Regions from separate parts of the Bacillus sp. JJ1566 genome, predicted to be linked through region 3. Evidence: predicted binding sites of a transcription regulator. Region 3 holds the regulator's gene; each other region holds the start of a gene.

Region 1 (11,015 bases), on a different contig from region 3:
TCGTAGTGCGAGAGATTATTATATTGAGTTGAGCAAAGGTTTTGATGCCCTATATGTGGCACACGGTTGGAGCCCTGAAGCCCAGCAAATATTAAATAGCGGGCAAGTCGATAACATTAATGGAATGGTGTATGATGGTACTCTATTTTGGAGGGCTAACCATAACGTTGCTCCACATAACTCGTATATTTCATTTGAAAATATTCTTGAAGGGGCAGACAAACAAGGATATTCAATGAAAGATGATGTTCCAAGCTTTGGATTTTTATCAGAAGATGAAGTAGGTGGTATTGAAGGAACACCAGCTGAGCATGTTCGAGTGTCCTATTCATCAAGAGATATTTTTGCTGCAGTCTATGACTTTAATCAAGATAAAGGGAAGTATGAGCGTTATAGCGGAGGCGCTCAAACTGTAGACCGAGAAACGAATACACCGGTTTTACTGGATAATGTACTTATCGTTGAGATGAATCATCGACTTATTGATGATTATGGTAGACGTGCGATTGATATAACATCTGGAGGAAAAGGCTATTTGCTTCAAGAAGGAAAAGCACAGGAAATTGAATGGAGAAATGTTGAGGGACGAATTGTTCCTTTTGCAAATGGGGAAGAAGTAGGCTTTGTACCAGGAAAAACATGGATTAATATAATTCCAACATCACCAGGAATCCCAGGTGCCGTTTCGTTTGGAAATTAAAAAAACATCATAATAAGGGAGATACTAATCTATATGCAAATTGACAAATTACGTGGGAAAGAACTTGATCAATTATTTAATGCAGTCCTTTCACTGAATGACCTTGAGGAGTGCTATCGATTCTTTGATGATTTATGTACTGTAAATGAAATTCAGTCATTGGCTCAACGCCTTGAAGTAGCTAGAATGCTTCAAGAAGGGAACACATACCATAAGATTGAAACAGAAACAGGAGCAAGTACAGCAACCATTTCACGTGTAAAGCGTTGCTTAAACTACGGGAACGATGCCTATCAAATGGCGCTCGACCGTGTGAAAGAATTGGAAAAAAAATAATGGATGCGGAAAAGCTGAAGCCTTGGGGTTTCGGCTTTTTTCTTTGGAATTTTCTAAAAGCAGGATTTTTCAAAGTTCATCACAAATCATAACAAAGTTTAACTCAAGGCTTTTACCAAAATAATACAAATGTTTGTTCGTAAATGAAGTTTATGCTATGAGTTTTTCCAGATTCATACAAATATCCATTTATAAGTGAGGTTTATGTTTATGGCATTTCCTTTATTATCCAATAGTCCGTTTATATATGATGTTTCTACTATGACCTTTACCATTATCAACCAAAAGTCCAATGATAAAGAGGATTTTGTCATATCCAAAAGTGAAATTAAATAAGGTGCTTATGTGATTCTACCTACCAAACTCATCAGCCGCCATCTAATTATTACATTTTTTGCGAAATCCACCTAGGTATTAATAGATGCGTGTAGTTTTGTTATAATGGAGGAATGGAAAGATGAATGGAGGATCTTCATGTACGATTTTAGAGAATGGAGACATGTTTTTAAGCTGGATCCAAATAAGGAAATCAGCGATGAACATTTAGACGCAATTTGTGAATCTGGTACTGATGCGATTATAGTTGGTGGAACGGATGGGGTGACGCTAGACAATGTCCTTCACCTCATGTCCCGAATCCGACGCCACACGGTACCTGCTGTTTTAGAAATTTCAAATATAGAGTCAGTCACACCTGGCTTTGATTTATATTTTATTCCAACCGTTTTAAATAGCAGTGACACAAGATGGATGATGGGCCTGCATCATGAGGCGGTTAAGGAATATGGGGAAGTTATGAATTGGGATGAAATGATTATGCAAGGTTATTGCATCCTGAACGAAGACTGCAAGGCAGCTAAACTTACGCGTGCCAATGCTTCCCTAACGAAGGATGAAACGATCGCCTATGCTATAATGGCGGAGAAAATGTTTTCGCTCCCGATTTTTTACTTAGAATATAGCGGAACCTATGGCGATATAGAAGTCGTAGAGGCAGTCAAAAACAATCTACAAACAACAAAACTGTTTTATGGCGGTGGAATAAAGACTGCCCAGCAAGCAAAAGAGATGGGCAGACACGCAGACACAGTTGTCGTTGGAAATAGTATTTATGAAGACTTAAATACAGCTTTAAAAACAGTACAAGCTGTTAAGGGATAAGCATGGAAATTTATTAGCAAATCGGGTAAAATAGAATGTATGTTCGATTCATTCAAGTTTAAAACCCCGAATGTATAAAATTATAGCCTCCGGCGGATGCCACAGATTTTTAAAGGTATTTTTCGAGCAAGCTCGAAAAATTCTGGGCGCAAATACGCCAAGGCGTATTTGATTATGAATAGGACGGTGAAGAAGTTGCAATTTATCAGCAATAAATTGTTAGCGGGATTAAACGAACAACAACAAGAAGCGGTTAAAGCAACAGATGGTCCACTTTTAATTATGGCGGGTGCGGGGAGTGGAAAGACTCGAGTTCTGACACACCGTATTGCGTATTTAATGGTGGAAAAGGAAATAGCTCCATGGAATATTTTGGCGATCACCTTCACGAACAAGGCAGCTCGTGAGATGAAGGAGCGTGTTCAAGCGATCTTAGGGGGTGCGGCTGAAGACATTTGGATTTCAACGTTTCACTCCATGTGCGTTCGAATTTTACGAAGAGATATCGACCGGATGGGGTTCAGCCGTAACTTTTCAATTTTGGATACAACCGACCAACTTTCGGTTATCAAAAATATTTTAAAAGAGAAAAACATCGATCCGAAGAAATTTGATCCACGTTCGATTCTTGGCACAATTAGTAGTGCGAAAAATGAATTACAAACACCTGATGAGTATGAGAAAACAGCGGGTGGCATGTACGAGCAAATTGTTAGTGATGTCTATAAGTTGTACCAAAAACGCCTTCGCAAAAACCAGGCACTTGATTTTGATGATCTCATTATGACTACGATTCAGCTTTTCCAGCGAGTTCCAGAAGTGCTAGAATTCTATCAACGGAAGTTTCAATATATCCATGTGGACGAGTATCAGGATACAAACCGTGCACAGTATATCTTAGTTCAGCTCCTTGCATCAAGATTTAAGAATTTATGTGTTGTAGGGGATTCTGATCAGTCCATCTATCGTTGGCGTGGGGCGGATATCGCCAATATCCTTTCATTTGAAAAGGACTACAAACATGCTAAAGTAATTCTTCTTGAACAAAATTATCGTTCAACACAACGAATACTTAAGGCGGCTAATCAGGTCATCCAAAATAATATGAATCGTAAAGCAAAAAATCTTTGGACGGAGAATGATGAAGGGAATAAGCTTTTCTATTATCGTGCGGACAGTGAGTCCGGAGAAGCGCAATTTGTAGCCGGAAAAATACGTGAACTCGTAAATGGCGGAAAACGTTCCTATAAAGATATCGCGATTTTATATCGAACCAATGCACAATCCCGTGTAATGGAGGAAGTGTTGCTTAAATCTAATATCAACTATCAGATTGTCGGCGGTATTAAGTTCTATGACCGTAAGGAAATCAAGGATATTTTGGCATACTTACGCGTTATTTCAAATCCAGATGATGATATTAGTTTAGCGAGAATTATTAATGTGCCGAAGCGTGGAATTGGCGCAACCTCGATTGATAAAATTGCAAACTATGCAATTGCTCAGGACCTATCAATCTTCCAAGCTTTGCAGGAGGTTGAGCAAATCGGTTTAAGTGCGAAAATAACTAATTCATTACGTGAGTTTCGTGATTTAATCCATAATTGGGGCCAGATGCAGGATTATTTATCGGTTACTGAATTGGTGGAGAACGTATTAGAGAAGACTGGATACCTAGAAGTGTTGAAGACTGAAAAAACACTTGAATCTCAAAGCCGAATCGAAAACATAGAAGAATTTTTATCTGTTACACAAAACTTTGAGAAGGCTAATGATGATAAGAGTCTTGTGGCCTTTTTAACGGATTTAGCATTGGTAGCAGACATTGATAAGCTTGATGAAGATGAAAATGATAAAAATAATGCTGTTGTCCTGATGACCTTGCACTCAGCAAAGGGACTTGAATTTCCTGTCGTCTTTTTGATGGGCATGGAAGAAGGAGTCTTCCCGCATAGTCGTTCCTTAATGGAAGAGGCTGAAATGGAAGAAGAACGACGACTTGCGTATGTGGGAATCACAAGGGCAGAGGAAGAGCTATATATATCGAATGCCCAAATGAGAACTCTATATGGCCGTACTTCAATGAATCCAGTGTCCCGTTTCATTGCGGAAATTCCAGAAGAGCTTCTTGAAGATTTAGGTGAACAGCGCAGACAGCAAATGCGTACTCCGTTTTCTTCATCATCTTCGCCATCGAGACAACCTGAACGAAAAGTATTCTCCAGACCAATTGCACAGTCAACTGGTGGAGATGAAATTGGCTGGAAGGTTGGAGACAAGGCTGAGCATAAAAAATGGGGAATTGGTACGGTTGTTAGTGTAAAAGGAGAAGGGGAATCGAAGGAATTGGACATTGCATTCCCTAGTCCAACAGGAATCAAACGATTACTTGCAAAATTTGCTCCAATCACAAAGACAAATTAACTTTATTCAGTAGAGTCCTATATCAAAGTTAATGCTAATGCAATAGAACTAAACAATTCAGTTTGGGGTTTGACCCCTGACTAAATAAAGTTAATGCCTCCGGCGGATGCCACGATTTTTCAAAGGAAATTTTTCGAGGCAAGCTCGAAAAAAATCGGGCGCAAATACGCTATGGCGCATTTGATTAAGGAGAGGATTGGATCTATGGACAAAATGGCAGCACAAGAAAGAGTTCATGAGCTTCATGAGCTTTTAAATCAATACAATTATGAATACCATGTATTGGATAATCCCTCTGTACCAGACGCAGAATATGATCGGTTAATGCGGGAATTAATCCAGCTTGAGGAGGAATACCCTGAACTCAAGACTGGGGATTCTCCTACCGTCCGCGTCGGAGGGCAGGTTCTCGAATCCTTTCGAAAAGTAGAACACCAAATCCCTATGCTAAGTCTAGGAAATGCATTCAATGAGCAGGATTTACGTGATTTTGACCGCCGTGCTAGACAGGCAGTTGGTGATTCTATTTCCTATGTGTGTGAGTTAAAGATAGATGGTCTTGCTGTGTCGCTTCGCTATGAGCAAGGGCGTTTTGTCCAAGGCTCAACTCGTGGTGATGGGACAATTGGTGAAGATATTACCGTTAATCTAAAAACAATCCGTTCGATACCTCTTCGTTTAAAGAGGGCACTTGATATTGAAGTGCGTGGGGAGGCGTTTATGCCAAGAAAATCATTCGAAAAGCTAAATGCTGCAAGACTTGAGAATGAGGAAGAACCATTTGCGAATCCACGAAATGCAGCAGCTGGTTCATTAAGGCAGCTTGACCCGAAAATTGCCGCTAGCCGTAATCTCGATATCTTTTTATATGCCATTGCTGATACAACAAATTTAGGTGTTGAGTCACATAGTGAAGGCCTTAATATGCTTGATGAAGCAGGGTTTAAAACAAATCCAGAACGAAGAAAATGTGCAAGCGTTGAGGAAATCCTTGGTTATATTAAGGAATGGACAGAAAAGCGTCCAACACTTGCGTATGAAATTGATGGAATCGTGATAAAGGTTGATTCCTTCGACCAACAGGATGAGCTTGGTTTTACAGCAAAAAGTCCGCGTTGGGCGATTGCCTATAAGTTTCCTGCCGAAGAGGTCGTTACCAAATTAATCGATATCGAATTAAGTGTGGGTAGAACGGGAGTCATTACACCAACTGCGATTTTAGAGCCAGTTCGTGTTGCGGGTACAACCGTTCAGCGTGCATCCCTTCATAATGAGGATTTAATCCGTGAAAAGGATATCCGTATTGGAGATTCGGTTGTTGTGAAAAAGGCAGGGGACATCATTCCAGAGGTTGTGAATGTTCTTGTTGAAAAACGAACGGGCGATGAGTCGGAGTTCTTCATGCCGACACATTGTCCTGAATGTAACAGTGAGCTAGTCCGCCTAGACACAGAGGTAGCATTACGCTGTATCAACCCGAAATGTCCAGCTCAGATTAGGGAAGGTTTAATTCATTTCGTTTCTCGTAATGCAATGAATATTGATGGTCTCGGAGAAAAGGTTATTTCACAATTATTTGCTGAAAAACTAATCGCCGATGTTGCTGATATTTACACATTGACGCACGAACAACTAATTAATCTTGAACGAATGGGTGAAAAATCAGTAGATAATTTGCTTACTGCCATTGAGGCATCCAAGTCTAATTCCTTAGAAAAGCTATTATTTGGTTTAGGAATTCGCCATGTGGGGGCAAAGGCTGCAAAGACCTTAGCACAGCACTTCGAAACAATGGATAAGCTTCAGGCTGCTACTCTGGAAGAACTGACGGCAATCAATGAAATCGGGGAAAAAATGGCAGATGCGGTTGTCACTTATTTCGAGCAACCAGAGGTTCATGATCTTTTAAATGAACTACGTGAATATGGTATTAATTTGGAATACAAGGGTCCTAAGCTTGTATCAGTGGAAGATAGTGATTCCTACTTTGCTGGAAAAACCATCGTCCTCACAGGGAAGCTTGAGCAATTAACTAGGAATGATGCAAAAGCAGAGATTGAGGCTCTTGGAGGAAAAGTTACAGGAAGTGTAAGTAAAAGCACAGATCTTCTAATTGCAGGTGAAGCAGCTGGCTCAAAGCTTACAAAAGCACAGGATTTGCAAATTGAGATTTGGGATGAGGATAGACTGGTACAAGAACTAAGGAAGTAAGAGGTGTTCGAGCGTGAGAAACCTATACATTCTAGGCTTGGCGTTGTTGCTTCTCTTATCTGGATGTGCCCCGAAATTTGACCAAGAGACAGAGGTCGTTCAGGATTCAGATAAAAAAGCAGAAAAAGCGATCATACCTAGATATAATATTTCAGATTCCTATTATAAAGCGGTTATCCCTTATAAAACAGGAAAAGCACGGGGGATTGTCTCAGCGTATATTAACAATCGTTTGGATATTGATGAATTTGAGACTGGATTGATGCGAATTGCTCAGGATCAATTCCCATCGAATAAATACTTTTTCCAGGAAGGGCAGTATTTAGAAAAAGAAACGGTTCAAGACTGGTTAAAGCGAAAAAGATCCGATGCTCAGCAAAAAGCCTATGAAGTGGCGCAAGCGAAAGCGAAAAATTTAAAAAGTGTGAAAGAATTGCCAAATGAAGGGCTAAATCCGATTTTTGACACCTCAAATGAGGACCCAGGTTATGAAGCGGCGATGCAAAAAAGCCCGATTTATATTGGGGCGATTACGGAGCAAAATTATTTAATTAAAAATAATGAGGATAAATTAGAGGTTGGAGGGATTGTCATCGGGATTGGCATGAACTCCCATCACTATTACAATCTTCCTGCTTCAATGGGTGGCTATCCAAGGGATGTACAGATATCCAATGCCGATATTGAGAGCGAAGGGAAAAAAGCCGCTGAGGAAATCATTAACCGAATTCGAACCCAGAAAGAATATACAAGTATTCGGGATATTCCTATAGTTGTTGCTCTATTTAAACAGGAGGCGGCTAGCTCTGTTGCTCCAGGGAACTTTATTATGAAGGCAAAGGTAGATGCGAACTCCTTTAAAATTGGAAAGTGGGAAACCATCAATGAAAAGTATTATTTCTTCCCATCAACAGAGGCGAAAAATAATTATCGTGAGGACTCATTAATGGTACAAAACTTTTCTGATGCGATTGCGGATTTTTTCCCGAATTTCACAGCAGTTGTCGGAAAAGGCTTTTACAAGGATGAAGAATTACAGGAGCTCACGTTAACCATTCCAATGCAATTCTATGGAAAGGCAGAGGTAATCGGATTTACCCAATATGTAACAGGCCTAATCATGGAGCATTTTGAGAACTATATTTCACTTCAGGTTTATATAGAATCCGAAAGTGGTGCAGAAAGTGTCATCATACGGGATGCAGGTGAAAGTGAACCAACCGTACACGTCTATAATTAAACGCAGAAAACAAGATCTAACCATTTGGGTTAGGTCTTATTTTTTGTGTTCATTCTCATTTGAAGAAAGCGCTTTATTTTAGTAGAATGATATTGTTAGTTTAACTTTATTTAGCAGAAGCTCCTACTCCTGCTAAATAAAGTTAAAGCCTCCGGCGGGTGCCACAGATTTTTAAAGGGTAATTTTTCGAGCGTAGGATCAAAGACTAAGAGCGCCACTTCCTGTGGCAACGTCTTTGTGACCCACCTCGTGTGGGCCTAAAAAATCTGAGCGCAAATACGCCGAGGCGCATTTGATTTACTACAAAGGGAGGCGAAGTAGAATGGTAGTACCATATAAACATGAACCATTTACGGATTTTTCAATTGAAGAAAATAAGAAAGCGTTTGAGGCCGGCCTTAAAACTGTTGAAGCTTATTTAGGCAATGATTACGACCTAATCATTGGTGGTGAGCGTATCTCAACCGAAGATAAAATCGTCTCTGTTAACCCTGCAAACAAGGAAGAAGTGATTGGCCGTGTTTCAAAAGCAAATCGTGAGTTAGCTGAGAAGGCTATGAAGGTCGCCCATGAAACTTTCCAAACATGGAGAAAATCAAGCCCGGAAATGCGTGCTGATATTCTTTTTAAATCTGCAGCGATTGTTCGTCGCCGCAAGCATGAGTTCTCCGCTATACTCGTAAAAGAAGCGGGTAAGCCATGGAATGAAGCGGATGCGGATACTGCAGAGGCGATTGATTTCATGGAGTACTATGGACGTCAAATGTTAAAATTAAAGGATGGAATTCCAGTAGAAAGCCGTTCAATTGAGCATAATCGTTTTACTTACATCCCATTAGGTGTAGGAGTTGTCATTTCGCCTTGGAACTTCGCGTTTGCGATTATGGCTGGCATGACAACAGCTGCCTTAGTTTCAGGTAACACTGTATTACTTAAACCAGCTAGTACAACTCCAGTAATCGCTGCAAAATTCATGGAAGTTCTTGAAGAGGCAGGATTACCAGCAGGGGTTGTTAACTATATTCCAGGAAGTGGCTCTGAGGTTGGTGACTACTTAGTAGATCACGCAAAAACTCGGTTTATTAGTTTTACAGGTTCACGTGATGTGGGTCTACGAATCTACGAACGTGCTTCCAAACTAAATGAAGGCCAAATTTGGTTGAAACGTGTAATCGCGGAAATGGGCGGTAAAGATACAATTGTCGTTGATAAAGAAGCAGATTTAGAATTAGCGGCAAAATCAATTGTTGCATCTGCATTTGGATTCTCTGGACAAAAATGTTCAGCTTGTTCACGAGCAGTTGTTGTAGAAGATGTATATGATGAGGTTTTAAACCGTGCTGTTGAATTAACTAAAGAATTAACAGTCGGGGATCCTGCGCAAAAGGCAACCTATATGGGGCCGGTTAATGACCAAGGTGCTTACGACAAGATTATGAGCTATGTTGAGATTGGAAAGAACGAAGGAAAACTACTTCATGGCGGAGAAGGTGACGACTCCAAGGGCTGGTTCATCCAACCAACCATCTTCGCTGATGTTCGTGAGGACGCACGCATCATGAAAGAAGAAATCTTTGGCCCTGTAGTAGCGTTCAGTAAAGCCCGTGACTTTGACCACGCGATTGAGATTGCGAACAACACAGAATATGGATTAACAGGTGCGGTTATTTCAAACAACCGTGCAAATATCGAAAAGGCAAAGGAAGACTTCCACGTGGGTAACCTTTACTTCAACCGTGGATGTACAGGTGCAATTGTAGGCTATCAGCCATTTGGTGGCTTCAATATGTCTGGAACGGACTCAAAAGCGGGCGGCCCGGATTACCTAATCCTTCACATGCAAGCAAAAACAACATCAGAAATGTTGTAAAAATAAAACTCCCACTCTTATCGTAGAGTGGGAGTTATTCAAATATGGGCTTAATTCTTATTCTGTTTCCTCTTCTGCTTCATCCTCTGTCTCTGTTTGATCACTTTGTTCAGTATCTGGCTGTTCTTGTTCAGTATCCGTATCTTCGCTGCTGCAAGCCGTCATTAAGAAAATAGCTAGTAGAGAAGCGCCAATTTTAAACAATAAGTTCTTTTTCATTGGTTACAATACCTCCAGATAATATTTTTATGGATTGGTTGACTAGCTTCCAATCTAGTAACAATATACAATAGATCATTTGCTAAAAGACATGATTTACAGTAAACATACATACTATTTATATTTTATAGAAAATGATAATAAAAACGTCATTTTAAGTGGTAGTAAGGTCTCTTGACCTTTTGAATGAAAACAAAAATGGCCCGGAGAATTCTCCGCGCCTAATATTAATGGTGGTGATGACCTTTTTTCGGATTTGTGATGACAAATTGTTCTTCAGGAACGTAGTAAAATTGAATCCAAATGCCATCTAAAAATTCAGCATCTCTCGTGTCAAGCAGGACCTCAACATCTTTATCGGTTTTTACAATTTCATCGTGCTCTGTTGGGTTATCAAATTGAAGAGCATAATGGGCATGGTTGCCGTGATGTTCCGTGATGACAACACGAAGCATTTTACCTTCTGATTCTTCACTTTCAAGCATTTGCTTCATTACTTTTGCCGCATTACGATTGATTTTTACGTTCATACTGAATCTCCCATTTCCAATTAAAATTTATACTACTATTTTCTCAGTATTTCTGAAAAATAACAAATATATAGCCTTTTTCTGAAAAAAGTTCAACTAAAAAAATAGATTGAAAGTAAATATAAAAAGCCATTACTGCACTTAGGCAATAACGGCTAACTTTATGATTAGATTCCTAATCCTTCAAGGTATTCATTTACTTGCTCAGGAGTTTTTGCGTTTGCACTGTGTAAGTGGCCAAGCTTTTCTCCACCTTTATAATAAAGAAGACTTGGGATTCCCATAACATCATATTTTTCAGCGATTTCTGGGAACTCGTCCTTG
Region 2 (11,015 bases), on a different contig from region 3:
TCTTCTGGAGCCTGGAACAAAGAAGTTTTTAACCGACTATGAATCTCTAAATTCAGTTGTACGTGAACTACAGGAAAAAGCTATCCGCGATATTACGGGAGAAGGATTTAATGTAGAGGATATTCAATATCAATTGGAATTAGATATGAAGTTTGGTGGACAGCTTAATATTAAGAGGGCGGTTTCTCCTACTTTAATCTTAAACAGGCCTGAAGATGTCCAAAATCTATGGGATAGTTTCACAGAAGAATACTCAAATGCATACAGTTCCATTGCCGTTTATCCTGAAGGTGGAGTCGAAATTGAGAATATTGTTTTAAAGGCTATCGTTCCACAGGATAAATTTAATTTTGTCCAAAATGAATCCATTGGTGAAGATGCAAGCCATGCGATAAAAGGAACTCGAAAAGCGTACTGGCCAGACCTTGGAGGATTTGTAGACACAAACATTTATCAGCTTGAGGACTTAAAAAGTGGTAATAAAATAGAAGGTCCTGCCTTAATAGAATCACCACATACAACGGTTGTATTACCACCTAACGTAATTTATACAGTTGATCAATACCTAAATGGTTTAATCGAAAAGAAAATGGTTGAGGGGGTAACGGCATGATTGATTTTGGAATTAATGAACGAATCCATCCAGAACCAATAGATGAATTTGAACAATTGGCCCTTGATAGTTTAAAGCCTGGTGAATATGAAATTTATAGTGAAAAGTTAAACCAGTTAGTGCTTGAAGCAAAAGAAGTATTAACGAAAATCGGAGTTTCCTCCATGCTTCACTCAGGGGATATTGTTGTAGGCTTGTATACAGCAAAAGGGGATCTTGTTGCTGCCTATTGTGGAGTTTATCTACATGCTGTCACCACTCAAATTGGAATTAAATATATTCTTAAACATTATAAGGACGATCCTACAATTGGAATTAACGAAGGTGACATTTTCTATGCAAACGAGGCTCTCTATGGAGGAGTTCATAACCCAGACCAGGTTGCGGTCATGCCAATTTTCCATAATGGAGAACTAGTTGCTTGGGCTGCAGCAGCGGTGCATCAGCCTGAAACAGGTGCAATTGAACCTGGTGGTATGCCACTAACAGCAAAGTCTCGAGCAGATGAAGGGATGAAATTGCCACCAATTAAGATTGGCGAAAACTATCAAATTAGAAATGATATGTTAAATATGATGGCAAACATGGTTTCAAGGGCACCTAGAATGCAGATTATTGATACAAAAGCTCGTGTTGCTGCGTGTGATCGTTTACGTGTTCGCGTCCAACAATTAATTGGGAAAAAAGGCGTAGAACTTGTTGTTGGCGTGATGAGAAAAATGTTAATTATAGCAGAGGAAGGAGCGAGGAAACGTATTTCAAGCTGGCAGGATGGTGTATACCGCTCAGTTTCCTTCATGGATACAATGGGAACAAACGACTCATTGATGCGTTGCGCATTAACATTAACAAAAGAGGGTGACTCACTCACATTTGATTTCACAGGTTCATCACCTGAAAATGATGGTTCATTTAATAGTTTTATGCACATTGTTCGCGCCCATATCGCAATCTATTTATTTGGGGTACCTTTTGCAGATTTGCCAACATCATCTGGTATTTTTTCATCAATCAAGGTAATTGTTCCACAAGGTACATTTTTAAATGCAAATGTCGATGCTTCAGTTGCTAACTCACCGATTACAAATAGCTGTGTGTTATCAACAACGTCTAATGCATTTGCAAAAATGCTATATGCAAGTGGTGTAAAAGAACTTTCAACAAGTGGTTACGGGGCAGGTGGTTGTGCTGTTGTAATCGCTGGCCAAAACCAATGGGGAGTTCCGTTTGCAGATATGCTTGCAAACGTACTGAACAGTGAAGGCAGTGGAGCCAGAACACATCGGGATGGAGATAATTCCTTTGGTTTCCCTTGGGGCTGGTGGGGAAAAGCTCCTGATGTAGAAGATATGGAGAATGAGCAGCCACATGTACATTTATATTTTAAGCATTGGAAGGATTCAGGTGGATTTGGAAAATATCGTGGTGGGGCTGGAACAAATGTGGCATGGGCTGTTAAAGGCGTACCATTCTTAGTTTATCAATCTATTATTAAGCATCATAAAGTTCCAATCACACAAGGGTTATTTGGTGGATATCCACCTCCTTCACATCCTGGTATTAAGATTGTTAATGCCAATTACTTTGAGAAAATGAAAAATGGTGATGCAGATATTCCTGTCAACACAGCGGACCTCGTAAAAAATCGCTCCATTGAAGGAGATTATGTGGTTGAGCGTGCACCACGTCCGGCTGCACCTGTTATGGATGGTGATGTATATGTAGCGAATTCCACCGGAGGTGGTGGGTATGGTGATGTGCTTGATCGGAATCCAGAAAATGTGATCAAAGATTTAAAGGACGAACTCATTTCAGATTGGGTAGCACAAAATATATATAAAGTTTCCTATGAACCTGAAACATTAACTCTTGATGAGGCAAAAACTGAAAAGCTTAGAGAAGCCGAAAGAAAGGATCGGTTAGGACGTGGGAGAAGCTACGATGAATTTATGGTTGAGTGGTCTACAAAGCAACCGCCTGAAGAAGCGCTTGTTTACTATGGAAGTTGGCCGAATGCAGAGCCATTACGACAAATTGTACGTATGTAAGGTTTAAAAACAAAGGAGTTGTTCCATGGATAAAAAAGAACTGGTTCAAAAGTTTTTTAAAGGTCGGACTGTTACCCGACCTCCTTTTCTCCCATTGGTGGGTACTTATTTAACAATGGTAGATCAAGTTTCAATTCCTTCGATATTACAAGATGATAATACTTTGTACTCGGCATTATTGAATACTCAAAAACTTCTAGGCTATGATGCTATTATTTTACCATTGGACCCTTCTTTAGAGGCGGAGGCCTTCGGCGGAATTGTAGAGTGGAAGGATCAAGAAATGCCTAGTGTAAAAGAAATTCCGATTACGCAAGGATTATTATTGTCCGATTTTTTGGAAAGAGGTAGAATACCGGTTGTAAAAGAGGTTGTAGAGCGATTGGTAAAGGTTCAGGGTAAAGAATTACAGATTATTGCAACTATAACTGGCCCGGTCACTATTCTCAAAACTCTTTATGGAGCAGAATGCAATTCAGATTTAGGATTAATGAAAAAGCGGGCTGAAGAAATAACACAAGCATTGATAGGACTCTGTAAAGCTTTTGGCGATGCAAAGGTAGGCGGAATCCTCATTAATGAAGATTTATTAGATTCTGCTTTATGGGAAGAATGTAAAGACATTTTTAAACCATTGTTCAACGTAATAAAATATTATAATATTTTTGGAATTTTGCGCCTATCGCCTGAGGTTGATGCCTTTGAATCAACAAGTGATTTGCCAGAAATTGTATTAGCTTCAAAGGAATTTATCACCAATGCCTCTTCTGTAAAAACAAAAGGAATTGCATTATCAAATTCAAACTTGGAAGAAAATTTGGATCTTACTCAGTTAGTTTCATTGTGGAATGAAAACAAAAAAAGAAGATTATTTTTATCGTCTAGCTATCCACTTGATTTAGAAATAAATTTAAGCGAGATTCAGGAAAAAACTGCAATGATTTGTGATGAAGTAAACTGGCTGTAATCATAGATAGGGGCTTTTATAAAAGATTAACTGGTTTATTTCAGGGATGCAAACAAGCAATTAACTTCAAAAACTCTGTGATTTTCACATTGAAAATCACAGAGTTTTTTATTGAAATATAAGGGTTTGATTCTTCATTAGTTGATAAATTTTACTTGGTAAATCACATTTCCTTTCACAAGTATAAATAAAACAGAAGCCCTTAAAAGAAATACCAAGTATTCGCTTAAAGAGCTTCTGTTTTTAATTTATAATAGTCCTTGAATATTAAACAGCTGTATAGCCACCATCAATTGGTAAGGTTACTCCTGATATGAATGAAGCGTCATCACTTGCAAGGAATAGGACAGTTTTTGCTACTTCAATGGGCTTACCTAAACGACCAATTGGGTGTAGATCTACTAAACCATCAATTACATCTTGTGATAATGTATTGATCAGTGGCGTTTCGATGTAAGCAGGAGCAATGGCATTAGCACGAATTCCATCCTTGCTATATCTAGAAGCTACTTGTTGAGTAAGCATTTTTACTCCGCCTTTTGAAGCTGAGTAAGCTGCAAGACCGTCTCTAGCTACAAGGCTATGAATAGAACCAGTATTCACAATCACACCGCCATTGCCTTGTTTTAAGAATTGTTCAATAGCATATTTATCTGAAAGATACACACTTGTTAAATTCACATCAATTACTTTTTGCCATTTAGCAAAGTCTAACTCATGAAGATCAGCTTCAATATTAATACCAGCATTAGCGAACATTACATCTAATTTGCCATATTTTTCAACAGTCTTAGATACTAGATTTTTCATTTCATTTTCGCTTGCTACATTGGTTTGTACAAAAATAGTATCGTAACCTTGCGTATTCAATTCTTCAGATAATGCTTGTCCTTTTTCTGATATATCAGCAATAGCTACTTTTGCACCTTCTTTTACAAATTCTAGTACTGTTGCTTCCCCTAGTCCACTAGCTCCACCTGTTACGATTACAACTTTGTCTTGAAATCTCATCTAATCCCATCCTTTAAAATATATTTAATAAATCCTGTAGCAAAAACGGAATTCACATTCCACTTTTATTGTAAGCGTTTCCCTTTCATTCTTCAAGTATTTTGTCTCTTATTCTTATTTTATATATAATAAACTAAAGAAAGAGTGGGGATGGAATTGATACCAGAAAACAAATTTATCGTAAGTTCTGATAGAAAAGATGCAAGTAAAAATGCAAGTGTTATATTAGAAGCTGCCAAAAAGGTCTTTGCTGAAAGAGGATATGATGCAACTATTGAGGAAGTAGCAATAGAAGCCAATGTAGGAATAGGCACTGTTTATCGCCGATATAACAATAAAAAACAGCTTGCCAATGCTGTTGCAACCAATGTCATTTCTGAGATTTACGACCAGCAAGATGAGATTTTGAAAGGAAACTATACAGCAGAAGAAAAAGTAAAAAAATTGTTTGCTTGTTATGCAAGGATTAGTGAAAATCATAAAAAAATCCATGGAATGATTGTCGATATGCTCATTGAACAGAAAGAAAATGAAGAATTTAGCAATACATTTCTGAAAAGCTTACAAAATATTTTTGTTGAAGTTATTACTAGTGGTCAAAACGAAGGGGTTTTTAGAAACGGTGATCCGAGGCTTTATCAAGTTTTTTTAGAGAATACGATCAATCCTAAGGTAGTTAAAGAGTTATCTGAAATTATGCCACTAAAAGACACGGCTGATTTTTTAGCTGATTTGGCTTTAAATGGAATGATGATACAAAAAAAGTAAGAAAATGCCTAAAATTCTTATTCCTTATAGATGTAACCTTATATAATCTATAGAAATTAAGAATCAAAATAACGATTTAAAAGCCAGTCCTGTTCCCAATTTGCTAGGCACTCCAGTATCAATGGATTTGACAATAAGGTATATAGACCGCAACTTTACAAATACGATACAGACGACTTTTGGTAAAAAACTTGTGTTGGTTGCATACAACATTGATATGAGCGTAGATGTAAGAGTTATTTATGCACAAGGACAAGTTCGCGACATTTTAGACTACTTACAGTCCTTTAAATATACATGCAGCGTTAGTAAAGAATTTGATGATATCTGGGATACGTGTACTATTATGAGCAAGCTATGGCAGAACTACAGATTCCTGAGAAGGCTGATTTACTTAACTAACTTAAATATAACATTGGCTATACCCATATATGCGATTAATGATAATGACGGTCTTTTATGTGAGTAAGAAGCTAGTTCTCTCATGTAAATTGAATGAATGAATAAACATTTTCCTCGCTGGATGATGTATAACAATTACATTAAAGAACAGATGTTTGTAGCGAAGGTGTATTGTTTAAACTAAGAGCTACCGTTTAGGTAGTCCTTAGTTCAATATAGTTGAAACTAATTAGTTAGATATCAAAACTTAGCTTTTATTTTCCAAACTGTAATTTATGTGAAGTATAAGTTCCACTGAGTTCAAATTTTTCCTATTATAGTTAAACAATCATTATTAATACCATACTCGAAGGGAACCGTTGGAATAAGTAGGAAGGTTCTTAGAACAGATGTTATATGAACTTTGTTTTTGCGTTAATCCAAAAGAAGGATTAACGTTTATTTTTTACTAGCAACTAAATGATGATTATTATTTAATTGTTAATCGAACGTATATTCGCATATAATGTTTTTATAAGGAGGGACTAATATGATAAAAGATCGTGGAAAAATGAAATGGGGGGCTGCATTTATGTTACCAGAAATGGTGGCTTCTCATAACAAGGTGGATTGGGATTATAAAAAAGTTGAAAAACCGATCCTAGATGAACATCTATTAGAAGAAATAAACCAAACAATATGTAGTGCAATGGAGTATAACCAAGAACTAGTGTTTACCCTGTACGAAAATGGAGAATTCCAAGTAATAACTGGAAAAGTACATTATATAGATCAAATAGGTTATGAGTTAAGAATTTTAGATAAATTTAACGAAATACGCAAGGCTAGGCTAAACAACATTGTTAAAGTTTATTTTGAATAATGATGGCAAGTGACGGGTGCTTTGAATGATGAGAAGAATAATGTATAACTCAGATTAAACTGTTGTATTTCTACAATAAGTTGAAACTCTTTTTTAAAAACCGAGAAGTAAAGTAAGTTAGGTAGAAAGTAAAAGAAATTTCATTCTAAGAAAGAGAGGGGACCCGGTGCAAAGTGATTTAAAGCTGAAGGACGAGGGCAATCAGTCGATTAAAACCTATATAGTAAATTTTCCCCAGTACAGATGGAGGTTTTTGGTGGGAAAATTTTTTTACAGATTCGGAGCGCGAAAATCTTTTAAAACTGCTTATTTTTAACGTGGGTATCAAAAGAACACTCCAGATAATCCGAGAACACAAGGATTCAGTATCCTAATAAAGATTGACGAACATGCTTGAAGTGAAATTAAAATAATCAACACTCACTAGAATCCCCACTTAAGAATGAACCCTCCCGAGAAATAAGTATCGAAAACATCCCGCTTCTCTCTGTTCAACAGAGGAGCGGGTATGTTTTTTTAATAACTTCTTAAGTTCACAAAGAAAATCAGCAATCTATTGGGAATATAGTTAATTAAAAATATGACAATGAGTTTAGATTTTGTTTTCCAAAAAAATGGATTAGAGAAGCAAAGTCCAGCCGTAGCAAGAATTAAATTCTCGCTTAATTGATAAAGATAAAATTGGGAAAGTTAGCTTTTATGATTTAAGGATATTGTAATTCAATTTGCTATGTATGGCCGGAGTTCTTTCTGAGTTTTTAATGTATCAATTAAGATGTAAGAAAATTAAATATAGTTCAATTATAATCATAGATTAGGTTTAAAAAGGAGAAAGACATGTATTCTTTATTAAGTTCATGTCCTTCTCCTTTTAACATTCAATTGACGAAAGACGTAAGTTTTATTACAAACTACCTTGGATCAATAGGTGTTTCGATTTGTGTGTGAGCTTCAATTACTTCCGCAGCATCAAATAGGGTATCTTCTCGGAAGCGTCTTCCTAATAGCTGAACGCCAACTGGGAGACCATCCACAACAGCAGTTGGAACGGAAATAGCTGGGAATCCGAGCAATGGAATCGCCATCATGGACCATTGAGCATCCATAACACGCCTCATGCTTTTAACACTTTCTATATCAGCATCTTGTTCAAAAGCCTGTTCGGCGGAGACCGGCATCAGTAATAGTGGATATTTCTGTAAAAACACTTGAAGTTGGAGAATTAAAGTTCCACGACGTGCATAGCCCTTAATATAATCTGTTAGTCCTGGATTTTCTCCCCACCATTCTTTTGCATTAGCGAAATAATTAAACGCTGCCTTTTTCATTCCTTCGTCTCCATACTGCTCTACAAGTTGCATATTTGTCCTGAAATCCTCCAACACTAATAAATACCAAAGCCTGTATGCCTCTGCGAATAGAGGAAGATTGACTTCTTCAACAATATAACCAGCTTCCGTTAAACGATTGGCTGCATCACTCAAAGCCTGATTGACAACTGATGACGGGGTAGCAACACCTACATCACGTAATAGCCCGACTCGAATTGGCTTTTGAAGCGGCTTCCCAATTAAAGGCACTGAAGCATGGAGTGGGTCACGCGGATCAAATTCAATCATGCTTGCCAGGGCAAGTCGTAGATCTGCAACGTTGCGTGCAAGTGGTCCATCAGTTGACATAAATTGTACTGAAGGTGACTGATCTCCATTCGGAGGACCGAAAAAGCCGGGAACTCTTCCCATTGTCGGACGAATTCCGGTGATTCCACAGGCATAGGCTGGATGACGAATAGAACCTCCCAGATCACTTCCATGCCCGATCGGCATCATTCCAGACGCGACAGCTGAAGAGGCCCCGCCACTTGATCCACCAGGAGTACGTGTTTTATCCCAAGGGTTCAGAGTTCTTCCATGCAAATCATTATTCGTAAACCATCTGAAACTAAAGGTTGGCGTATTGCTGCGGCCTACAATTACAGCTCCTGCCTTCCTTAGATTTGCCACTGGGGGACTATCTTTTTCTGCGATATTATCTTTAAAAGCCAAAACACCATTTGTTGTTGCATGTCCAGCTTGATCAACGTTCACTTTTGTAGATACAGGCACACCATGTAAAAGTCCTAGCAGCTCTCCCTTTTTTACAGCAAGATCTGCCTGATCAGCTACAGCAAGTGCCTCTTCTGCATGTACTTCAACAAGGGCATTAAGCACCGGATTTACTTCTTCAATCCTGTTCAAAGAACTCTCAACAGCCTCACGAGAAGAAATGAGTCTTGTTCGAATTCCATGAGCCAATTCTGTTGCACTCCAGCGCCATAATTTTTTATCCTTTCCCTTATTATTTAACATTCGAGATGTTCGAGTTTGTAATGGAGATCGTTCCATACCTCATCGCCACCTATAAAATAATTATAAATATTATAAATTAACTATAAGCTTGCAATAGCTGAATGTAAATCATTTGGGACAGAGGGTTCCTCGTTCCTAGGAAAAAAATGGTGGGTCAAGGGACCTGTCCCCGTGATCCACCCGCATCCCATTATTTGATTCGATCGATTATTTTTCCATAATTTAGAGTGAATCCTCCGCGGATGTATTTGCCACCGAGGACTTCGACTGGCCCAAGTCGAGAGAGTGGGTCTTGTTCTGAGTATTCCCAGTCAAGTGTTGCGTCGCCAAACCATTCGACCGTGTTGATAGCTTGATAGAATTCGTTTTGTATCACTAGGTTTAGGTCAGGGGCAGAGGATTCTACACCTGGCATTCTTTTTACTTGTAGTCTTGGGAATAGGAGAGGGGTATTTACCTCTTTTTCCTTTTTCTCTAATGTAACACGAATAACCTTTTTTCCTCTTCTAGTCACTGTTCCGTTGATTTTTGTTTCCACTTTTTCAAAAGAGATTTCGCCTATTTTTTTCGGGTAGCCCCAAATTTCTCTTCCGGCACAAAGGGCATCATCTGAATCCACATATTCATAGGCCATGCACGCTCCTTTTTGCCCTTTATAGGAGCAGGGGATGATGAGACCGCCCTCCGAATATGGATTGAGACCTTCTATTTTATGATTGGTGAGAACGAATACCTCAAAGATGTCGCTCTCCAGTTTAAATTCCTTCGGTAAAAAGGATTGCATGATCTCTGGCTTTCCTTTTGCATAGATGCTGATTTTTTCATAGTCGGTATAGGTATAGGGCAAACCGGGAAAGAGAGGAGCATACTCTGGTAAAATTGCATAATTTGGTTTCATTGATTCTTCCTTTCCTTTCACGTGTTATCCTGAAATATTTTGGTTCGGTGAAATGGTTTTATCTGGTACCATTTTACTTACGATGAAAATAGCCAGGGTAGCACAGATCATGCCTGGTACCACTTCCATCATGTAGGAGCTAAGCCCGACTGCATACCAAATCGAAGCAGAGACTGTTCCGACGAGCATCCCAGCAATGGCACCCCATCGACTTACTACCCTAGGAGCTGCGAGTAACATCACGAGTAGTGGTCCAAATGCAGATGCCATTCCAGACCAAGCATACACAACGAGCTTGAAAACAGTATCAATATTCGCTAATGCTAAACCAGTAACGATTACACCTAAAATGACCATCGTTATTCGTGTGAACTTCACCAATTGTGCCTCACTGTACTTCTTTTTACTAAATGATTTTAGAAGGTCACTAGAAAGTGTTTGTACAGATAGTAGTAACTGTGATGAGAAGGTTGATTGAATGGCGGCGAAAATGGCCCCAACAACTATCCCTGTCATAACCGAAGGCATTATCTCCATGACAACACTTGGAAATGCGTATTCTGGGTCAGCTAAGTTGGGTAATATCAGTCTTGCACAAAGACCTAGTATACTAGAACCAGTCATGACAATGATTCCCCATGCAACCGCAATATAAAGCCCCTTTTTGATAGTTTCATTGTCTTTTGCTGAGAAGAAACGTTGTAGGATATGTGGCTGCCCAATTTCTCCAATTCCATAGAAAAGCAAACCGGCAATCAATCCAAATGCAGCTGATCCAGTAGCCCCCGCGGCCGTATGACCTAAAATTGGATCCACTGCTAGAAGCTGTGACCATAACTCGCCCCAACCACCTAAATGGAAGATTAAGTATATTGGGAAAAAGAAAAGTACAGCTAGCATAATAAAACCTTGAACCACATCTGTATACATGACTGATTTATAACCACCTGTGAAACAATAGGCAATGACAAAGATTGCACTTCCAATAAGGCCGATATTGTAATCTAAACCGACGAGAACATCAATAGTTTTTCCAGCTGCCGTTAACTGGGATGCCATATACGGAATGAAAAATAGGATAATTAAGAGTCCCGCAAT
Region 3 (11,015 bases):
TTTAATCATGAAAAAACGGTGTTAAAGCTTTTGGATGAATTAGGAGTCGTGTCAATTCCGATATTAACGCTTTATAATAAAAAAGATAAAGTTCATCCTGACTTTGTTCCGTCATCAAAATCTAAATCCGTTTTGGTTAGTGCATTTGATAAAAATGATTTAGTGATGATTAAGACAAGGGTAGAGGATTCCATGACACAAGAGATGGAAGAATACAAGGTTTCACTACCTAGCTCGGAAGGTAGGATATTAGCACAATTAAAACAAGAAACGATTTTAAAAGAACTGTATTACAATGAGGATACTGAAAAATATGACTGCACAGGTTTTATTTTTCCAAGTCATTCTTTATTACGACAGCTTAGGGATTTTTATTCATAAAGAGGGGAAAATAACATGTTTACAGAATTAGATTATGGTAAACTAATTTCGAAATTAGTAGATGAAACAGAACAACAAATAAAAGAAGTACATTCAAAGATAGATAAAAATATCGATCATAATCAGTTTCGTGTACTCAAAAGCTTTCAAGACAATCGAGTGAGTGATTCTCATTTTATACCGTCGACAGGCTATGGTTATGACGATATGGGACGAGATACACTAGAAGCTGTTTACTCCGATATTTTCGGCGGTGAGGCGGCACTTGTCCGTCAACAAATTATTTCAGGGACACATGCAATCTCTATCGCACTTTTTGGAGTATTACGCCCAAATGATGAATTACTTTATATAACTGGGAAACCATATGATACATTGGAAGAAATTGTGGGTATTCGTGGTTCAGGAAATGGATCATTAAAGGAATTTCATATTGGCTATAATACTGTCGATTTAACAGCGGATGGAAAACCCGATTTTGCAGCAATTAAAAATGCGATTCATGAGAATACAAAAATGATCGGGATTCAACGTTCAAAAGGATATGCAACAAGACCATCCTTCACTATTGAAGAAATTAAAGAAATGATTGAATTTGTGAAGGAAATTAAACCGGATGTTGTTGTGTTTGTTGATAATTGCTATGGTGAATTTGTTGAGCTTCAGGAACCATGTCATGTTGGGGCCGATTTAATTGCTGGCTCACTTATTAAAAACCCGGGAGGCGGGCTTGCAAAAACAGGTGGTTATTTAGTTGGGAAAAAAGAACTCGTTGAAGCGTGCTCATACCGAATGACATCCCCTGGAATTGGAGCGGAGGCTGGTGCATCACTTTACACTCTTCAGGAAATGTATCAAGGATTGTTCCTTGCTCCACATATTGTAGGACAAGCTTTAAAAGGAGCAGTATTTACATCAGCGATTTTAGAGAAAATGGGTCTTAAGACAGAGCCGAGCTGGGATAGTGAACGAACAGATTTAATCCAATCTGTTCAATTTGACAACAAAGATATGATGGTTGCCTTTTGTCAGGCCATACAGTTCGCTTCACCAATCAACTCTCATGTAACTCCATATCCAAGCTATATGCCAGGGTATGAGGACGATGTGATCATGGCAGCAGGTACATTTATTCAAGGTGCGAGCATCGAACTGACTGCGGACGGACCAACGCGCCCACCATTTGTGGCGTACGTACAAGGTGGTCTTACCTATTCACATGTAAAAATTGCAATTTGTTTAGCCTTAAATCGTTTACTTTCAAAACAACTTATATCCATAAAAACAGAGGAATAATGCCTCTGTTTTTTTATTTATTTCCATGTGAGGTTATCTAACATGAACTTGACAGATAATCTAACATCATTTAAAATCAAATTATTCTTTGCAAAGGAGGATCCCATATGAGTGATGAAATTCGACGTTCTATGCCACTCTTTCCGATTGGAATTGTCATGCAATTAACTGAATTATCCGCCCGGCAAATCCGGTATTATGAGGAACATGGTTTGATTTCTCCTGCAAGGACCGAAACAAATCGTAGACTATATTCATTTAATGACGTTGATCGATTACTTGAGATTAAAAGCTTGATCGAGCAGAAAGTCAACCTAGCAGGAATTAAACAAATTTTCGCAGTTCAAAAACAGCAACCAATCGTTGAAGAAAAACTTATGGAGCCTGTGAAACATGAAATATCTAATTCTGAGCTAAGAAAATTGCTGAGGAATGAATTGCTTCAAGCAGGCAGGTTTAAGAAGCAATCAGGTCCTCATCATAGTGATATGTCGAGATTTTTTCATTAAGAATGAATAACAAACTATACTTACAACTAGGTTTGGGGAGGAAGACTTAATGTCCAAATATACGAAAGATGATATTTTTCGTTTAGCAAATGAAGAGAATGTGAAATTTATTCGTTTACAATTCACAGACATCCTTGGAACAATTAAAAATGTTGAAATTCCTGTAAGTCAATTAGAAAAAGCATTGAGTAATAAAATGATGTTTGATGGTTCTTCCATTGAGGGCTTTGTGCGTATCGAAGAATCCGATATGTACCTATTCCCTGACTTAAATACTTGGGTAGTATTCCCGTGGACTGCTGAAAAAGGGAAGGTTGCTCGTTTAATTTGTGACATTCATAATGCAGATGGTACCCCATTTGAGGGAGACCCTCGCAATAACTTAAAGAGAGTCCTAAAAGAAATGGAAGAGCTAGGATTTACAGACTTCAACCTTGGCCCTGAACCTGAATTTTTCTTATTTAAATTAGATCAAAACGGTGAACCCACACTTGAATTAAATGATAATGGGGGATACTTCGATTTAGCGCCAACAGACTTAGGTGAAAACTGCCGCCGTGATATCGTATTAGAGCTTGAGGAAATGGGCTTTGAAATTGAAGCTTCACACCATGAGGTAGCACCGGGTCAGCATGAAATTGATTTTAAATATGAAGATGCCCTTACAGCTTGTGATGAAATTCAAACATTTAAACTTGTAGTAAAAACAATTGCCCGCAAACATGGTTTACACGCAACATTCATGCCGAAGCCATTATTTGGAGTGGCCGGTTCTGGAATGCACTGTAACCTTTCATTATTTAAAGGTGGAGAAAACGCATTTTTTGATCCAAATGCCGACCTTCAATTAAGTGATAATGCAAAGCATTTCATAGCAGGTATTTTAAAACATGCGCCTAACTTTACAGCTGTTACAAATCCAACTGTAAACTCATATAAACGTTTAGTACCTGGTTATGAAGCACCTTGTTATGTTGCTTGGTCTGCTCAAAATAGAAGTCCACTTGTTCGTATCCCAGCTTCACGTGGTTTAAGCACACGTGTTGAAGTGCGTTCAGTCGACCCATCAGCAAATCCTTATATGGCAATGGCTGTATTACTGGCTGCAGGCTTAGATGGGATTAAGAACAAACTTACACCACCAGCACCTGTTGACAGAAATATCTATGTTATGAATAAAGAAGAGCGTAATGAAGCAGGAATTGCGGATTTACCACCAACATTGGCACTTGCATTAGAAAAATTAAAACAGGATGAAGTGTTAATCAAGGCATTAGGCGGACATCTGTTCGAACACTTTATCGAAGCAAAAGAGATTGAATGGGATATGTTTAGAACCCAGGTTCACCCTTGGGAACGCGAGCAATATATGACGATGTATTAAGAATGAGGCCCTTAACATTTGTTAGGGGTTTTTCTATATAAAAAAGGACCACTTCAATAAGAAATGGTCCTTTTGGTTGTTAATGAATGGTACGGTATACCCCGATAACTTTACCTAGAATGGATACGTTCTTTAAAATGATTGGTTCTAGCATTGAGTTTTCTGGTTGTAGACGAATATGATCTTTTTCTTTGAAGAAACGTTTTACAGTTGCTTCATCTTCTTCTGTCATAGCAACAACAATATCCCCGTTATTTGCTGTATGCTGTTGTCTAACAATAACATAGTCCCCATCAAGAATTCCTGCTTCAATCATACTGTCGCCCATAATTTCAAGCATAAAGATTTGGTCATCGTGCGCGGCAAACCGATCAGGTAGTGGAAAATACTCTTCAATATTTTCAACTGCTGTGATTGGTTGACCTGCAGTAACTTTACCAATGACAGGAACATTTACAACTTTTGCAGTTGGAATTGTTTCGTTTGAATCGGACTGTAAAATTTCAATTGCACGTGGCTTGGTCGGGTCTCTTCTGATTAAGCCTTTACTTTCAAGTCTGGACAAATGGCCATGGACTGTTGAGCTTGATGCTAGTCCAACAGCTTCCCCAATTTCTCTTACTGAAGGTGGGTAGCCCTTATCTTTTACTTCCTGTTTTATGTAATTCAATATGTCCTGCTGCCGTTTTGAAAGCTTTGTCGTCATCTACACTCATCCCCTTACTTTTAATTTTTTATATGTATCTAATTCTCATTCTTTTTCATGTTCGGTTATTTGTCTTTTTTGTTCGACAAATATCGAATTTGTTAAGTAGAGTATAGCATGTTTTGGTAGATTATACAAACATAAGTTCGAATTTTTGTTGACACAAAACATTTGTTCGGTATATAATAAAAACATCAAATGCGAACAAACATTCTGTAGGAGTGAAAATGACATGTTTAAAAAATTACAAGGTGGATTTATCTATTATGTATTATTTGTTTTACTAAGTATGGGAATGGTTTTTATCAGTGCCAGCTAGTGATGTAAAGTGAACTACTTGTAAAAAATCTTTTCATCTAGTACTATGAACTATGATTTAGAAAAGACGAAACAAGGAGAAATTTTATGCTTTCAAAAGATAAACTTAATCGGATCAATGTCCTTGCAAAAAAAGCAAAGTCAGTTGGCCTTACGGATAAAGAAAAAGAAGAACAACAAGAGCTTAGACAAGAGTATTTACGCGTTTTTAGAAGCTCAATGACAAATACCTTACACTCGGTAAAGGTTGTAGATCCTGAGGGTAATGATGTAACCCCTGAAAAATTAAAAGAGAGTAAACGCAAAAGATTACATTAACAAAGAATACATAGATTTCTATGTATTCTTTTTTTTTGTGCATACTAGATAAGAACCGACTATTATTTTGAAAGGATGTTTTGTTTTATGACACACTCAATAACTGACTTGTCGATAGCATCGATTCGAACACTTTCGATTGATGCAGTTGAAAAAGCAAATTCAGGACACCCGGGAATGCCGATGGGAGCAGCCCCAATGACATATGCCCTGTGGACTAGACATATGAAGCATAATCCTAAAAATCCAAAATGGTTTAACCGAGATCGCTTTGTTCTATCAGCGGGGCATGGATCTGCATTATTGTACAGTATGCTTCATTTATCAGGCTATGACTTGACGATAGATGACTTAAAGCAATTTCGCCAATGGGGAAGTAAAACTCCTGGACATCCAGAGTATGGACATACAGCTGGTGTCGATGCAACAACAGGTCCGCTCGGGCAAGGTATTGCAATGGCTGTTGGGATGGCGATGGCTGAGCGTCATTTAGCGGGTGTTTACAATAAAGACTCATTAGAAATTGTAAACCATTATACATATGCCATTTGTGGGGATGGTGACTTGATGGAGGGGATTTCTGGGGAAGCATCATCACTAGCAGGTCACTTAAGATTAGGGCGTTTAATTGTTTTATATGATTCAAATGATATTTCTCTAGATGGTGACCTTGACCAGGCACTCTCGGAATCAATTGAACAACGGTACAAGGCATATGGTTGGCAGTATCTTCGTGTAGAGGATGGAAATGATGTTGATGCAATCGATAAAGCAATTGATGAAGCTAAAGGAGATTTAACACGTCCTGCACTGATTGAGGTTCGAACAACAATTGGTTATGGTTCTCCAAATCGTGCTGGTAAATCAAAGGCCCATGGCGAACCATTAGGTGCTGATGAATTAAAACTAACAAAAGAAGCATACAATTGGACATTTGAAAATGATTTTCATGTTCCAAGTGAGGTCTATGCCCATTTTGAGGAAACTGTGAAAAAGGCCGGCGAAAAAAGTGAACAAGAATGGAACCAATTATTTAATGATTACAAAAATAGCAATTCAGAGCTTGGAAAGCAATTAGAAATGGCAATTGATTGTAGACTTCCAGATGGCTGGGAAAAAACGTTGCCAGTCTATGAAGTAGGAAAGAAGCTCGCAACAAGGGCATCGTCTGGTGAAGCATTAAATGCGATTGCAAAAAGTGTACCACAATTTTTTGGTGGTTCTGCTGATTTAGCGGGATCAAATAAAACGATGATCCAAGATGCAGCTGATTTTATGCCTAATGATTATAGTGGGCGCAATATTTGGTTTGGAGTTCGGGAATTTGCAATGGGAGCAGCCTTAAACGGTATGGCTCTACATGGTGGTCTTAAAGTATTTGGTGGAACATTCTTTGTGTTCTCAGATTATTTACGACCGGCGATAAGACTGGCTGCCTTAATGAAAATACCGGTCACATATGTGTTTACACATGACAGTATCGCGGTTGGAGAAGATGGACCAACCCATGAACCGGTTGAACAATTGCCAGCATTAAGAGCAATGCCAAATTTATCTGTGATTAGACCAGCTGATGGAAATGAAACCGCGGCTGCATGGAGAACTGCAATTGAGTCAAAAGATGTTCCTACAGCCCTTATTTTAACAAGACAGAACCTACCTACTTTAGAAGGAACAGATAAAAACGCATATGAGGGTGTACAAAAAGGTGCATATGTTGTATCACCTGCAAAATCAGGACAACCTGCAGCCCTCATTTTAGCAACAGGCTCTGAAGTAAGTCTTGCAGTGGAGGCACAAAAACAACTCGAAAACGAAAATATTGAGGTATCTGTAGTCAGTATGCCATCATGGGATCGTTTTGAGGCACAATCAAAAGAATATAAAGAATCCGTTATTCCTAAACATGTGAAAAAGCGATTAGCGATTGAAATGGCAACACCACTTGGATGGGAGCGATATACCGGGGATGAGGGAGATATCCTTGCTATTCACGGATTTGGCGCTTCTGCACCAGGTGAAATTGTAATGAAAGAATATGGATTCTCCGTTGAAAATGTCGTAAATCGAGTAAAGCAATTACTGCAATAACGTATAAAGGGGTCGAAATCGGCCCCTTATCTTTGTAAACACTGATTTCGACAAAACTAGACGATTCTTACTCCAGTTTCAGACAAAAAACACAGACTCTTTCGAATATACTATTCATTAACGATAGTATTGGGAGGAAAGAGTATGAGAGAGTATCATATTTATTTAATAGAAGAAGAATTTGCCACTCATTACTTTGGGCGTGAATCACTAATCTATCATCTGTTTTTAGAATATAGCCATTCCGTAAAAGAGCGGAAACAAGTTTTATATAAACAAATTGAGTTTATAACGAGGGCAATTCCAACATTGCGTATCCAGCAAAAAATTGAATCTAGCCTTAGCCATTATTCCTATTATGAACGTGAAAGTCATATACACACTCTAGAATGGAATGAATTTAATAGCTATGCAAAACTAACAATACATCCTAATTACATTCATTTGCAGTCAACTGGAAGCTACGAAGCTGAAACAGCCTTTTTTGAAATCCTACGTAAATATGACCGATGTTTTCTAGCGATGGATTTTTTGACAAATAAATATGGTTGGCTAAATCCAATTAAGGAAAGAAAGTTTGTATAAAGGCTATGAAAACATAAAACAAATATTGTATAATTGCTATTGGTTTAGTACACTGTAATGAGACAACATGAAGGAGGAAGTTTTTGTATGATGCAAATATGGTTAGCTATCGTCTTAATAGTGGTAGCTTTACTTGGTGGCGCTGCATTAGGATTCTTTATTGCGCGTAAATACATGATGAACTACTTAAAGAAAAATCCACCAATCAATGAGCAAATGCTAAAAGTAATGATGATGCAAATGGGTCAAAAGCCATCACAAAAGAAGATCAATCAAATGCTAAAAGCAATGAATGGTCAAATGGACAAGCAATAAAAGTTGAACAACATAGTTTCAACTTCCATAAAAAGCCACTTTTCTAGTGAGATCTCACTAAAAGAGTGGCTTTTTTGTATTCGCTCTTATAAATCCATTTGGTCCACATTTAATTCGATTAAATTTCCATCAGGGTCGGCACAGAAAATTTGCGCAAAACCGCTAACACTATCTGGTTTCTCTAGAACGGTTACATTATGCATTGAAAGCCAATTTAACGTGTCGTAATAGTTTTGAACTCTAAGTGCAAAATGACCTTCTCTACTGCTAATGCTTTTATCCTTCCGAATCGTTTGGGATTCAGGTAGGACGATTAAATGTAACTGCTGATTCCCAACCCCGTACCAAGCTCCAGCGAAATCAAAATTTGGTCGTTCAATTTCTTGTAAGCAGAGAATATTACTGTAAAAATCCTTCGCTTTTTCAAGATTCGTTACCGTTAAACTCACGTGATGGAGCTCTTTATATTTAATCATCCACATTCACCTCAACTTATAATCTAATTCAATTATAGTAAAAATTTTCGAAAAGCATAATGATTTTCACTTAATTCTTAAGAATAGCTTGGTTTCATCTTCCTACAATTTTAAAAATTTGGTAAACTAATATGGCACTTATTTCGTCATTCGGAGGATTATTGGATGAAAATCTTTAAGGATTTAATGTGGTTTTTTAAGCAGGAGAAAAAGTCATATATAACTGGTATTTTCTTATTGTTGATCGTTGCTTTATTGGAGCTTGTTCCGCCCAAAGTGATTGGTATGACAGTTGATTACATTGCACAAGGAACACTTACGAAAGAAATTTTATTTAAATGGTTAGCGATATTATTAGCAACTGCATGTACCGTTTATGTCGTTCGGTTCTTTTGGAGAATCATGATTTTTGGTTCTTCAGTAAAACTAGCAAGATTATTAAGGAATCGACTATATGAACATTTTACGAAAATGTCACAAGGCTTTTTCCAAAAAAGAAGGATTGGCGACTTGATGGCCCATTCAACGAATGATTTGCAGGCAATTCAGCAAACGGCTGGTGCAGGTGTACTGACATTAGTTGACTCACTTGCAACAGGCGGATTTGTATTATTGACAATGGCGTTTACAATAAACTGGAAGCTCACATTGATCTGTCTAATTCCTTTGCCGTTTATGGCACTATCAACGAATTATTATGGAACATTATTACATAGACATTTTCACAAGGCACAGGAAGCTTTCTCAAGTCTGAATGATAAGGTACAGGAAAGTGTGAGTGGAATTAAGGTCATTAAAACATTTGGTCAAGAGGAAGAGGATATAGAATCATTTCGAAAGCAGTCAGATGATGTTGTTCAAAAAAACCTTAAGGTTGCAAAGGTTGATGCTCTGTATGATCCAACGATTTCGTTAATAGTGGGAATTTCCTTCTTTCTTGCGATTGTGTTTGGTTCCAGATATGTACTTGCAGGTGAAATGACGCTTGGAGAATTGGTTACTTTTACAACGTATCTAGGATTGCTCATATGGCCACTACTTGCTTTTGGTTGGCTTTTTAACATTGTAGAGCGAGGAAGAGCATCCTATGACCGGGTATCAAGCCTTCTTGCTGAACCAATGGAAATAACAGATTGTGAGAATGCTAGTGAAATGATACCAACGGGTGATATCGAGTACTCCATTTCTCAATTTTCCTTTATTGGAGAGTCAAAACAAACTCTTTTAGGGATCCATTTTAACTTAAAACGTGGGCATACACTTGGAATAGTTGGAAAGACAGGTGCAGGTAAAACAACATTGTTAAAACTATTGATTCGTGAAATTGAGGGTTATGATGGTCAAATAATAATTGGTGAAAAAGAGATTAAAACATATACATTGGATGCGTTACGTAAGGGAATTGGCTATGTGCCGCAGGATCATTTTCTTTTTTCCGCAACAGTTGCGGATAACATTGCATTTGCCAAGCCAGATGCATCAATGAATGAAATTATGGAGGCAGCAAAGCTTGCCAATATTCATGATGATATTTTACAGTTTACAGATGGATATGAGACGGTCGTTGGTGAACGAGGAGTATCATTATCAGGGGGACAAAAGCAGAGAATTTCAATTGCTAGGGCATTGTTGATGAATCCAGAAATTTTGATTCTTGATGATTCTTTATCAGCTGTTGATGCTAAGACGGAAGAGGAAATTTTACGTGCCTTACGGGAAAACCGAGAAGGAAAAACAACGTTCATTACATCACATCGTTTAAGCGCTATTCAGCACGCAAATCAAATTATCGTATTAGAAGATGGTAGGATTGCTCAGCATGGTACACACGGTGAGCTTATGGAAGATGAGGGATGGTATCGTGATATGTATCATCGCCAGCAGCTTGAATCACTTGTTGAGCATGGAGGGTAAAGCATGAACAAAATGTCGAAAAAAGAACAAAGGCGTACATTATTACGCCTCCTATCATATACAAAATCACATACTAAGGAATTCGTATTTGCATTTGCGTTGCTATTAATAGCAACTCTTGCGGATTTAATTGGTCCGATTTTAATTAAAATTTTCATTGATGATTATTTAACACCACGCCATCTTCCGGTCCAACCATTAGTATATTTAGGGGCTATTTATCTTTTTATTCATGTTTCAAAGGTTATCTTACAGTATTTTCAACTTGTGAAATTTCAGGAAATCGCTTTGAAAATCATTCGTGAAATGAGGATAGAGGTATTCTCTAAGGTTCATAAGCTAGGGTTGAAATATTTTGATAAAACACCGGGAGGAAGCATTGTTTCAAGGGTTACAAATGACACGGAGGCAATCAAGGATATGTTTGTCGAAGTTGTTGCTACGTTTGTACAAAATGGTGTGTTTTTAGTCGGAGTTTTTATTGCAATGTTCTATCTGAATGTTCAACTTGCACTGTTTTGCTTAGTGTTAATACCGATTTTGTTTATTTTGATGCAAACATATCGTAAATTCAGTTCAAAATATTACCATGATATGAGGGAACGGCTTAGTCAGTTGAATGCGAAACTCAATGAATCACTTCAAGGTATGGCTATTATTCAGGTATTTCGTCAGGAAAAAAGAATGCGTCGTGAATTTGCCGAGATCAATGATGCTCATTA

The links. Region 3 encodes LexA, which represses DNA repair genes until DNA is damaged. Its sites were predicted from a motif close to CGAACATATGTTCG; they were not measured.
Region 1: the regulator LexA is predicted to act here: its motif matches at 2,230-2,243, upstream of pcrA (DNA helicase PcrA).
Region 2: the regulator LexA is predicted to act here: its motif matches at 6,295-6,308, upstream of V7112_RS18185 (YolD-like family protein).

What each region holds. Positions count from the first base shown of each region.
Region 1 covers NZ_JBALOP010000010.1:103,499-114,513, reverse strand. The annotation lists gene V7112_RS06070 (DUF3048 domain-containing protein) at 1-700, shown strand, start outside; gene V7112_RS06065 (YerC/YecD family TrpR-related protein) at 734-1,036, shown strand; gene V7112_RS06060 (heptaprenylglyceryl phosphate synthase) at 1,511-2,197, shown strand; gene pcrA (DNA helicase PcrA) at 2,393-4,621, shown strand; gene ligA (NAD-dependent DNA ligase LigA) at 4,826-6,832, shown strand; gene V7112_RS06045 (CamS family sex pheromone protein) at 6,846-8,072, shown strand; gene pruA (L-glutamate gamma-semialdehyde dehydrogenase) at 8,395-9,942, shown strand; gene V7112_RS06035 (hypothetical protein) at 10,000-10,161, opposite strand; gene V7112_RS06030 (iron-sulfur cluster assembly accessory protein) at 10,389-10,691, opposite strand; gene V7112_RS06025 (thioredoxin family protein) at 10,859-11,015, opposite strand, start outside.
Region 2 covers NZ_JBALOP010000049.1:13,776-24,790, forward strand. The annotation lists gene V7112_RS18160 (hydantoinase/oxoprolinase family protein) at 1-613, shown strand, start outside; gene V7112_RS18165 (hydantoinase B/oxoprolinase family protein) at 610-2,661, shown strand; gene V7112_RS18170 (uroporphyrinogen decarboxylase family protein) at 2,687-3,628, shown strand; gene V7112_RS18175 (SDR family NAD(P)-dependent oxidoreductase) at 3,896-4,639, opposite strand; gene V7112_RS18180 (TetR/AcrR family transcriptional regulator) at 4,790-5,407, shown strand; gene V7112_RS18185 (YolD-like family protein) at 6,339-6,671, shown strand; gene V7112_RS18190 (amidase family protein) at 7,583-9,055, opposite strand; gene V7112_RS18195 (acetoacetate decarboxylase family protein) at 9,210-9,917, opposite strand; gene V7112_RS18200 (sodium/proline symporter) at 9,942-11,015, opposite strand, start outside.
Region 3 covers NZ_JBALOP010000056.1:16,113-27,127, forward strand. The annotation lists gene hflX (GTPase HflX) at 1-381, shown strand, start outside; gene V7112_RS20080 (aminotransferase class I/II-fold pyridoxal phosphate-dependent enzyme) at 397-1,677, shown strand; gene V7112_RS20085 (MerR family transcriptional regulator) at 1,785-2,186, shown strand; gene glnA (type I glutamate--ammonia ligase) at 2,236-3,570, shown strand; gene lexA (transcriptional repressor LexA) at 3,650-4,276, opposite strand; gene V7112_RS20100 (DUF896 domain-containing protein) at 4,682-4,912, shown strand; gene tkt (transketolase) at 5,000-7,003, shown strand; gene sirA (sporulation inhibitor of replication protein SirA) at 7,148-7,588, shown strand; gene V7112_RS20115 (YneF family protein) at 7,679-7,903, shown strand; gene V7112_RS20120 (VOC family protein) at 7,990-8,379, opposite strand; gene V7112_RS20125 (ABC transporter transmembrane domain-containing protein) at 8,545-10,293, shown strand; gene V7112_RS20130 (ABC transporter ATP-binding protein) at 10,297-11,015, shown strand, end outside.